3 regions of the Pseudomonas sp. AC169 genome follow, and region 2 is predicted to be linked to each of the others. Evidence: riboswitches for the same ligand, from Rfam matches in the RefSeq annotation. Region 2 holds a riboswitch; each other region holds the start of a gene.

Region 1 (3,270 bases), 190 kb from region 2:
CCCGCCGTTCTGTTCGGCGCGGATCAGCAAGCGGCAAATGGCGCTGTGGTCGAGGTTGGGGTGCAGTTCGGCGAGCATGCCGATGCGCATCCAGTGCTCGGCCTGCGCGTTGATCGAGCGGCTGAGGGCGTTGCTGGAGATACGCAGGTTCTCGTGCATGTCCTCTGAAATCTTTACGATGCCCATATATGAATCCGATACGATGTGTATATGGATCGTATATTAGCCAAGACTCCACCAAAATTGCAAACACACACGCTGATCGTTCCCACGCTCCGCGTGGAAATGCAGCCCGTGACGCTCCGCGTCGCTGGACGCGGAGCGTCCCTAGAGGCATTACCACGCGGAGCGTGGGAACGATCAGCTACTAAATCGCAGGCAAAAAAAAGCTGCCAAAAATGGCAGCAAAAACTTTAAGAACACGCGATGTATTGGCCTCAGCATAGGCGCCGAATAATGACAGTGTCATGACAGCCTCACATTCATTGAACCGCCCCTGCCCCGTCATCAGGATGTCATCAAGATCACGGCAGAATCCTCGCAAACCGTCTTGAGCCTTCGGGCGGATGCTGTGCAAGGATTCCCATGAAACAAGACGCCTCGCTGTTTGCCGCCATCGACCTGGGTTCGAATGCCTTCCGGCTGATGATCGGCCAGTCGGTGCGCAGTCGAAAGGGCTTGCAGATTCAGGAGGTGAAAACCCTGCGTGAGCCGGTGCGGCTTGCCGAAGGCTTTGACGGTGGTGCGCTGGATGCGTTGGCACTGGATCGCGGTTGGCAGGCATTGGCGCGGTTCGGCAAAAAACTGCGCGGTTTCGAGGCGGGTCGGGTGCGCGCGGTGGCAACCAGCGCAGTGCGCGAGGCTGATAACGCGCAGCTGTTTCTGGCCAGTGCCGAACGGCATCTGGGCTTTCCCATCGACGTGATTTGCGGCCATGAAGAGGCGCGACTGGTCTACGCCGGCGTGACCCACGCCTTGCCGAGCGCCGCAGACCTGCGCCTGGTGGTCGACATCGGTGGCGGTTCCACTGAGCTGATTCTCGGCCAGGGTTCACAACCGTTGCTGACCGAGAGTATCGCCATCGGCAGCGGCACCTTGAGCACGCGCTTCTTTCGCGGCGGCGATGTGTCCGCCGGCGCGCTGCAGGAAGCCGAGCGCTTTGCCATACTGCAGTTTGAAAAGGTTGCCCGACGCTACCGTGCTCAGGGCTGGCAGCAAACCATCGGTTCTTCCGGCACTGCGCGCATGCTGGCCAAAGTGCTCAAGGCCAATCGCCTCAACGACTACGATCAGGACGGCATCACCTACGGCGGGCTACTACGCCTGTCGTTGCTTCTGCTGAAGGTGAACAACGTCCAGCAACTGAAACTGGCCGGCCTGCAACCACACCGCCAGAGCATTCTGCCCGGCGGTCTGGTGTTGATGCTCGCGGCATTCAAAGTGTTCGGCATTGCGCAAATGCTGCCGTCGGAACCAGGCCTGCGTTTAGGCGTGTTGCACAGTTTGATGAGCCAACACTAATCCTCGCCACGACAGATTCGTCTCCCCTTCAGCGGCGCGATCGACTACCATGCCGCCGCCGGTTTCCACACGGGATTAATAGGGAATCCGAAATGCTTGCACAGCATCAATCGGAACTGCCCCCGCAACTGTAGGTGCCGAGCCTGCTCCACGACTGCCACTGGGATGACTCCCGGGAAGGCCGGAGCCAGGCGATGACGCATCAGTCAGGAGACCTGCCGGCACAGTGACTGACTAACCGGCGGGGTGTCCGGGAAGGACATCGTGCCGCGCGTCTTTTGATTAAATGCCGGCCTTGCGCAGGTTTCCATGATCGCGTTCGACGGTGTGTTTCCAATCCGTACCCTCCCCGCTCCCCGTACGGATCCATTGGAGACTGCCCCATGCTGCTGCCTCGCGTTGCCACCCTCATCACCGGTCTGAGTCTTTGCACGCTGGCCCATGCGGCACCCACTCAATACCCGCTGACCATCGAAAACTGTGGCAGCCACCTGACCTTTCAGCACGCGCCTGCGCGCACCGTGACCATCGGCCAGGCCGGCACGGAAATGCTCTACGCCATGGGTCTGAGCGACAAAGTCGTCGGCACCTCACTGTGGTTCAACAACGTGCTGGCCAAATACAAGGCGCAGAACGACCAGATCGAGCGTCTGGCCGATAACGAACCGAGCTTTGAATCGGTGATCGGCAAGCGTCCGGAACTGGTCGCCGTGGAGCTGGAATGGATGGTCGGCCCACAAGGTGCGGTGGGCACCCGCGAGCAGTTTCATGAACTGAAGATTCCGACGTACCTGCTGCCCTCCGATTGCGAAGCCAAGGACAACCTTGTCGGCGCCGATGGCACGCGACTGGCGCCGTTTCGCATCGAGACGATTTACAAAAGCGTGAGCCAACTGGCGCAGATCTTTGATGTGCAGGAGCGTGGCCAGCAGCTCAATGACGAGCTCAAGGCCAGCCTCGCCAAATCGATTGCCACCGCCCACGGCAAACAACTCAAGGACGCCAGCGCGCTGGTCTGGTTCTCCAGCGCACAAATGGACATCGAGCCGTTCGTGGCCGGGCACAAAGGCATTCCCGATTTCATGCTCAGCACCCTCGGCGTGCGCAACGTGGTGGAATCCGATGAGGAGTGGCCAACGGTCGGCTGGGAAACCATCGCCAAGGCCAATCCAACCTTTCTCGTCATCGCGCGCATGGATCGTCGCCGCTTCCCTGCTGACGACTATGAAAAGAAACTCGCCTTCCTGCGCAGCGATCCGGTAACGCGCAACATGGACGCGGTGAAACATAACCGCATCATCATTCTCGACGCCATGGCCATGCAGGCCAGCCTGCGCATGTTCGAGGGTATCGAGCAATTGGCCACGGCCATCAACGGCTATGACCTGTCGCAATGAGTGCCAGCCTGCTCCGTACGTTGCTGGCCTTGGCGATGCTGTTGATTGCAGTGGTCGCTGGCGTGGCCATCGGCGAAACCTCGATTGAGCCGGGCGTGGTCGTGCAAGTGCTGGCGAACAAATTGTGGGGCGCCGGGTACGCGCTCGACCCGATCGACGAAGGCATCGTCTGGAACTACCGCTTGACCCGCGCACTGGTCGCGGCCGCATGCGGCGCCGGTCTGGCGACGTGCGGGGTGATCTTGCAGTCGCTGCTGCGAAATCCGTTGGCCGATCCGTATCTGCTGGGGATTTCTGCCGGCGCCTCGACCGGAGCGGTGATGGTGGCGCTGCTCGGGGTTGGCGCCGGAAT
Region 2 (3,270 bases):
CGTGGTCGAGACGACACGCTGCCAGCCGTCTTCCGGTTCCCAGGCTTCGGCATCGTGGGTGTGTGCAGCGGCGCCGGCGGCGTGTTCGTGAACCGCCACCGGCTCGGACTTCTCAAAGGTTTCCGCTTGCAGAATCAGCGGCGAAACCCAGAAGCTTTGCAGCAGGGTGAGGAGCAGGGCGGCCAGCAGGCCGGTGAAACCTGCGGTTTGCGCAATACGCTTGATCATGTCGGCAGGTCTCAGTGGCACGGGAACGCGGCGCTGTGGCGGGTATCGTGGGCGGCGTTGTGTACCGCTTCGATGTGCGAGAAACCGGCGAAGTAGACCAGGCTGGCGCCGAGAATCGACGCGAAGATCGCGGCGCTCAGGCGTTGGCTCAGGGTGGTGGTGCTGGAAATTTTGTCCGTGTTGCTGCCGGTGCTGCTGATGATCGACATGGCGCTTCCCTCTGGAGTGTCAGCGGGTGATATAGAGCGCATGAAAACCCCTGCGGGTCGGGCTCGCAGAGGTTCGAACAGCGCCCGCCCACCGCGGGTTTGTTATGTTCAGCACCGCACAAATGCGGGCTGTGTGTTGCGGGCCGGTCTCCGGGCTCACGAGGGGTTGGCGTCAGGCCGACCTGCAAGCGTCACCTTCCCATGCCGCACGGGCACAGTGGTTTTGACGCTTCGCTCGCTTACCGTTGCGGGGGCAGCACCGGACTGACATGGGCTTGAGTAAAGCACATGATTCACCGGTTTCCCGTTTCACCCTGTGAAGGGCACCCGTAACAAGGTGTGTAGGAGAGCATGGGTTGGGGATTTTAGTCAATTTTGTGGGTGGATCCGTTGCTGCGGGTGTTGCTGGTTACGGTCCGCCCTTGCGGCGGGTCACTTTTGGCAAACGCCCCCAAAAAAAGTAACCCAAAGGTCTTCGCCCTGACGTTCGGCCCGATCGCTGGGGCTCGGGGTTCCTTCGCTGCGGGATCGATCCCTCCACTCAGCCTTCCGATGTCGCCTGTGGATCAAGATCAAGAGCAGGCGAGCTGACACTCGGCCTATTGAGTGGTGAAGAGCGCGGGTGTTCGGCTTTTGATTTGCGTTGTTGCAGCCCCTCACCCCAGCCCTCTCCCGAGGGAGAGGGAGCCGATGGTGGGCCTTTCAGAATCTGAGTTCGACTCGGTATCCCAATTCGGCGTATCTCTTCCATTCCACGCGGTCAGTCCCCTCTCCCTCCGGGAGAGGGCTAGGATGAGGGGCTTTTGATCTGGCCTTTGATCTTGCTTTGGCTTTTGATTTTTTGCCCCTTCGGATGGACACCGTAGCGAGGGAACACTGAGCCTCAGCGAAGTGCCGTACGCCGGGGCAAAGCCTTTTGGTTCCTTTTTGGCGTTTGAAAAAGGGACTCGCTGTAAGAGCGAAACCGCCAGCGGCAGCACCCGCAGCAACGGATATGCCCCCAAAACCAAAGCTCAACGCCCATTGACCCACCCTTAGACGATGCGTAGCCTTGCGCTTTCGAGGTTCTTCGGCCGTTGCCGAAGCTAAGAAGGGAACGCGGTCAATGCCGCGGCTGCCCCCGCAACTGTGAACGGTGATGTTCGCTGCCACGCCACTGCCAGCTCAAACGATGAGCCAGCGGGAAGGCGCAGCAAACGCCAGGCCCACGCCTGAACACCGTCAGCCAGGAGACCTGCCTCGTCACAGATTCTCACTACAACCGGGCGGGGTGATCCGGTGGCGAACGCTTCCGGCGCGCACGCGCGATGCCGGTTCTCGTCCCGTATGCCCGCCGCTTGCCAAAGGGCATACCGATGAAAACACTGGCCAAACTTCCCGTCACCATCGTCACCGGCTTCCTCGGCTCGGGCAAGACCACGCTGCTGCGACACATGCTCGACAACGCTCAGGGCCGCCGCATTGCGGTGATCGTCAACGAGTTTGGCGAGTTGGGCATCGACGGTGAAATCCTCAAACAATGCACCATCGGTTGTACCGAAGAAGAAGCCACCGGCCGCGTTTACGAACTGGCCAACGGCTGCCTGTGCTGCACCGTTCAGGAAGAGTTCTTCCCGGTGATGCGCGAACTGGTTGCCCGTCGCGGCGACCTCGACCACATCCTCATCGAAACCTCGGGTCTGGCCCTGCCAAAACCACTGGTGCAAGCCTTCCAGTGGCCGGAAATCCGCAGCGCCTGCACCGTTGACGCGGTGATCACCGTGGTCGACAGCCCGGCCGTGGCCGCCGGCACCTTCGCCGCATCCCCGGATCAAGTCGACGCGCAGCGCAAACTCGACCCGAACCTCGACCACGAATCGCCGCTGCACGAATTGTTTGCCGACCAACTGGCCAGCGCCGACCTCGTCATCCTCAACAAGGCCGACCAGACCAGCCCGGAAGACCTCGCTCGCGTTCGCGCAGAAGTCGCCGAAGAGCTGCCGCCCGCCGTCAAAATCATCGAAGCCAGCAACGGTCGTCTTCCGCTGGACGTGTTGATCGGCCTCGGCGTCGGTTCCGAAGAACACATCGACAGCCGTCACAGCCATCATGATCACCACCATGGTGAAGGCGATGACGATCACGATGACCACGATCACGACGCTTTCGATTCGATCTCCATCGAACTGCCGCAAGCTGACGAAAGCTTGCTGCTCGACGCGCTGACGCAACTGGTGGTTCAGCACGGCATCCTCCGTGTCAAAGGTTTCGCTGCCATCCCGAACAAGCCGATGCGCCTGTTGATCCAAGGCGTCGGCACGCGTTTCGACAAGCATTTCGACCGTCAGTGGGGCGCCGATGAGGCGCGCGTGACGCGTCTGGTGTTGATCGGTCAGGAACTCGACGCGGCGCAACTCGAAGCGCAACTGCGCGCCGCGCTCAGCGTTTAAACCATGCACCTGCTCAGGACTCAGCCCGGCGGATTCGTCTCGGATGACAACATTGCCGACCTTGGCCAAACCCCTGCCGAGCTGGTGATCCTGTGCAGCGGCGACTCTAGCCTGGCGCTGCTCGCTGAAGCCGCGCAGCAGTTGCCCGAGGATTATCCGAGCCTACGCCTGGCCAATCCGATGCAAGTGCAGAATCACGCCTCGGTCGATCTGTACGTCGATGAAGTGCTGCGTCATGCCAAGGTGATCCTGATTTCGCTGCATGGCGGCATTGCCTACTGGCGCTATGGCGTCGAGCGGCTGGTCGAGCTGTCCGAGCGCGGTGTGCAGGTGATTCTGGTACCGGGCGATGACCGGCCGGATCCGGAGCTCAGCGACTTGAGCACCGTCAACGCCGAAGATCG
Region 3 (3,270 bases), 940 kb from region 2:
GACGTGATGCAATTCCGGATACCCGCCGGGCAGATACAGACTGTCCGCCTCAGGCAATTGCGTGTCGCGGATCGGCGAGAAGAAGCTCAACTCGGCACCCATCGCGCGCAACAAATCGAGACTCGCGCCATAGGTGAAGGCAAACGCTTCATCGCGGGCGACGGCAATGCGCACATTCTTCAGCAGTGGCTCGACAGCGATGACGTCAGGCGCGGCAAATTCCACGGCCGGTGGCAGCGCTACCTCGCAACTGCTGGCGAGGGCATCGGCAGCGGCGTCGAGGCGCACATCGAGATCATTCAATTCGCTGGCCTGGACCAGACCGAGATGGCGACTCGGCAGTTCAATACCGGTCTCGCGGGACAACGCGCCGTACCAACGCAAACCTTCAGTGAGACTGCCTTCGAGCAACTGCGCATGGCGCAAGGTGCCAACACGATTGGCCAGCACGCCGGCAAACGGCAGATCCGGCTGATATTTGGCCAAGCCCAGCGCCAACGCACCAAAGGTCTGCGCCATGGCCGTCCCATCAATCACGCCGAGCACTGGCACACCGAAATGCCGCGCCAGATCAGCGCTCGACGGCGTGCCGTCAAACAGGCCCATCACGCCTTCGATCAGAATCAGATCCGCCTCGGCGGCGGCTTCCCACAACAGACGACGACTTTCCTGCTCGCCGACCATCCACATGTCCAGTTGATACACCGGTGCACCGCTGGCGCGCTCGAGGATCATCGGATCGAGAAAGTCCGGGCCGCATTTGAACACGCGTACTTTACGCCCCTGATTGCGATGCAAACGGGCCAGTGCGGCGGTGACGGTGGTCTTGCCCTGACCGGAGGCCGGCGCGGCGATGAGTACCGCCGGGCAGTGACGTGGTTGATTCAAAGTTCGACGCCTTTCTGCGCTTTGATGCCGGCCTGGAAGGCGTGTTTGAGCATGCCCATTTCGGTGACCGTGTCGCCCATCTCGATCATTTCCGGCTTGGCCGCGCGACCGGTGACGATTACGTGCTGCATCGGCGGACGCGCCTGCAGATCGCTGAGCACCTGATCGAGATCGAGGTAGCCGTGTTTAAGGGCGATGTTCAGTTCATCGAGCACCACCAGACCGATCGACGGGTCGCGCAGTAGTTCCCGCGAGACTGCCCACGCGGCTTCGGCGGCGGCGATGTCGCGCTTACGATCCTGGGTTTCCCAAGTGAAGCCCTCGCCCATCACATGGAAGCGAACCTGTTCGGGGAAGCGGCGGAAAAACAATTCTTCGCCGGTGCTGTTACGCCCCTTGATGAACTGCACCACGCCGCACTGCATGCCGTGGCCCATGGCGCGGGCGAGCATGCCGAACGCCGAGCTGCTTTTGCCTTTGCCGTTGCCGGTCAGCACCAGCACCAGGCCGCACTCGTCAGGCGAGTTGGCGATGCGTTCGTCGATCACGGCTTTTTTGCGCTGCATACGCGCCAGATGGCGTTCGTCGCGCTCGGGGGAATCAGTCATGGGGGAGCTCTCCGTTGAGGCTGGATAACGGCGGGCAGGCACAAGAATAGACGGCAAAAAGCCTGGCATCGCCCACCGTGATGCCGCTGGATGGATCAGGCCGGTCTCCGGGCTCATGAGCGGCGTTGGCCTGACTGCGCGCCTTCCCGCTTCTTTCGAGGCAGTGGCTCAAGGCGCAGTTTTCACTCATTTACCGTTGCGGGGGCAGCGCCGGGATCGTGGTGGTTCTTCGCTTGAAGACAACCCTCACCGGCTTCCCTGTTTCACTCTGTCGACACCGGTCACAGAGCACCTGAAACAAGCCGCGAAGGTTAGAGGGTTGGGGGTGGAGCGTCAATTAAAGAGGCGGCCAGCGGGCGAATAACTGCCGTCGATCAATTATCCGGCGCCAATCTTGTGCCACACTGATACAAATGATATCAAAGAGCCATGCTTTTTCCCGAAAAGCCCACCACAACAATAAAGGATGATGACGATGCAAGGCATGATCATCAGCAACCCGCGCCTGGAATTCCTGCGCCCGGTGCTTGAACGCTGGTTTGACTGTATCGACCGCTACAACGCCGTGCGCGGCGACAGCGATACCCCTTACTGGCATGACGAGAAAGCCAATCTCGGATTGCTCTCGGCGGCGGCCTGGATGGCCGAGCTGGTGACTTTGAACGACACTGCCACGCGCAAACAGAATGAAGAAGGCGAGCGCAATGCCCGCGCCGATCTGTTTCTCGCCAGCGCCGAAGATCGCGCCTTTATTCAGGCCACGCAACGCTGGCCACGAGTCACGAATCTAAATCTGACCCAAGCCCTGCTCGACATCACCAGCGACGCCAAGCGCATCAGCTATGCCAGCGATCTCAAGCTCGGCTGCCTGTTCGTCGCACCGCAAAAAGCCCAGCACAGCGCCAGCCCCGAAGAGCTGCAGGACATGGTCGACGACCTGCAGAAGGAACACACCTGCGCCGTCGCCTGGTATTTCCCCTACGCCTACCGCAAATTGCGCAGCGAAGCCGGCAACTATCACCCAGGCATTGCCGTGCTGTTCAAGGAAGCCCGCGGCTGAGGTTGAACCATCGGGCTTGCGCCCTCCTCTATGATTAAGAATGCATTCATAGGGAAGATCAGCAATGCGCAAGCCCCAACTCGTTTTTGTCATCGCCTTCGCCGGAGGACTCGCCGCCTGCGGTGAAACCTCCAGCCTGCAAGTCTCCGACGGCACCGGCCCGTCACCGAAACTGCCCGAACCGAACAAGACCCTGATCCCGACAGTGAACATCGCCCCGGCGATCGGCTGGCCCGAGGGCAGTAAACCGACAGCGGCCGCCGGCACCCAAGTCGCAGCATTCGCCGAAGGCCTCGACCATCCGCGCTGGCTCTATGTGCTGCCCAACGGCGACGTACTGGTGGCGGAAACCAATGCCCCGCCAAAGCCGGATGACAGCAGCGGCATTCGTGGCTGGGTGATGAAGAAAGTCATGGGCAAGGCTGGCGCTGGCGTACCGAGCCCGAATCGCATCACTTTGCTGCGTGACGCCGATCACGATGGCGTGGCCGAGACGCGTACGGTGTTTCTGCAGAACCTCAACTCGCCATTCGGCATGACCCTGGTCGGCAATGACCTGTACGTCGCCGATACCGATCGACTGCTGCGCTTCAACTACGAGCCCGGCGCGACCGAGATCAAGTCGCAGCCGATCAAGGTTGTCGATCTGCCCGGTGGGACGCTGAATCATCACTGGACCAAAAACGTCATCGCCAGCAAGGACGGCAGCAAGCT

The links. Region 2 has a riboswitch for cobalamin ahead of cobW (cobalamin biosynthesis protein CobW). Riboswitches for the same ligand answer to the same signal wherever they lie in the genome.
Region 1: linked by a shared signal. The riboswitch ahead of ACZZ0G_RS24080 (ABC transporter substrate-binding protein) and the one ahead of cobW (cobalamin biosynthesis protein CobW) in region 2 are both predicted to bind cobalamin.
Region 3: linked by a shared signal. The riboswitch ahead of cobO (cob(I)yrinic acid a,c-diamide adenosyltransferase) and the one ahead of cobW (cobalamin biosynthesis protein CobW) in region 2 are both predicted to bind cobalamin.

The regions. Positions count from the first base shown of each region.
Region 1 covers NZ_OZ409866.1:5,371,455-5,374,724, reverse strand. The annotation lists gene ACZZ0G_RS24090 (ParD-like family protein) at 1-186, opposite strand, end outside; gene ACZZ0G_RS24085 (Ppx/GppA phosphatase family protein) at 586-1,521, shown strand; cobalamin riboswitch at 1,564-1,758, shown strand; gene ACZZ0G_RS24080 (ABC transporter substrate-binding protein) at 1,905-2,918, shown strand; gene ACZZ0G_RS24075 (FecCD family ABC transporter permease) at 2,927-3,270, shown strand, end outside.
Region 2 covers NZ_OZ409866.1:5,558,531-5,561,800, forward strand. The annotation lists gene ACZZ0G_RS24835 (CbtA family protein) at 1-228, opposite strand, end outside; gene ACZZ0G_RS24840 (CbtB domain-containing protein) at 240-437, opposite strand; cobalamin riboswitch at 562-783, opposite strand; cobalamin riboswitch at 1,483-1,693, shown strand; gene cobW (cobalamin biosynthesis protein CobW) at 1,793-2,866, shown strand; gene cobN (cobaltochelatase subunit CobN) at 2,870-3,270, shown strand, end outside.
Region 3 covers NZ_OZ409866.1:4,618,038-4,621,307, reverse strand. The annotation lists gene ACZZ0G_RS20755 (cobyrinate a,c-diamide synthase) at 1-888, opposite strand, end outside; gene cobO (cob(I)yrinic acid a,c-diamide adenosyltransferase) at 885-1,496, opposite strand; cobalamin riboswitch at 1,578-1,807, opposite strand; gene ACZZ0G_RS20745 (hypothetical protein) at 1,972-2,556, shown strand; gene ACZZ0G_RS20740 (PQQ-dependent sugar dehydrogenase) at 2,621-3,270, shown strand, end outside.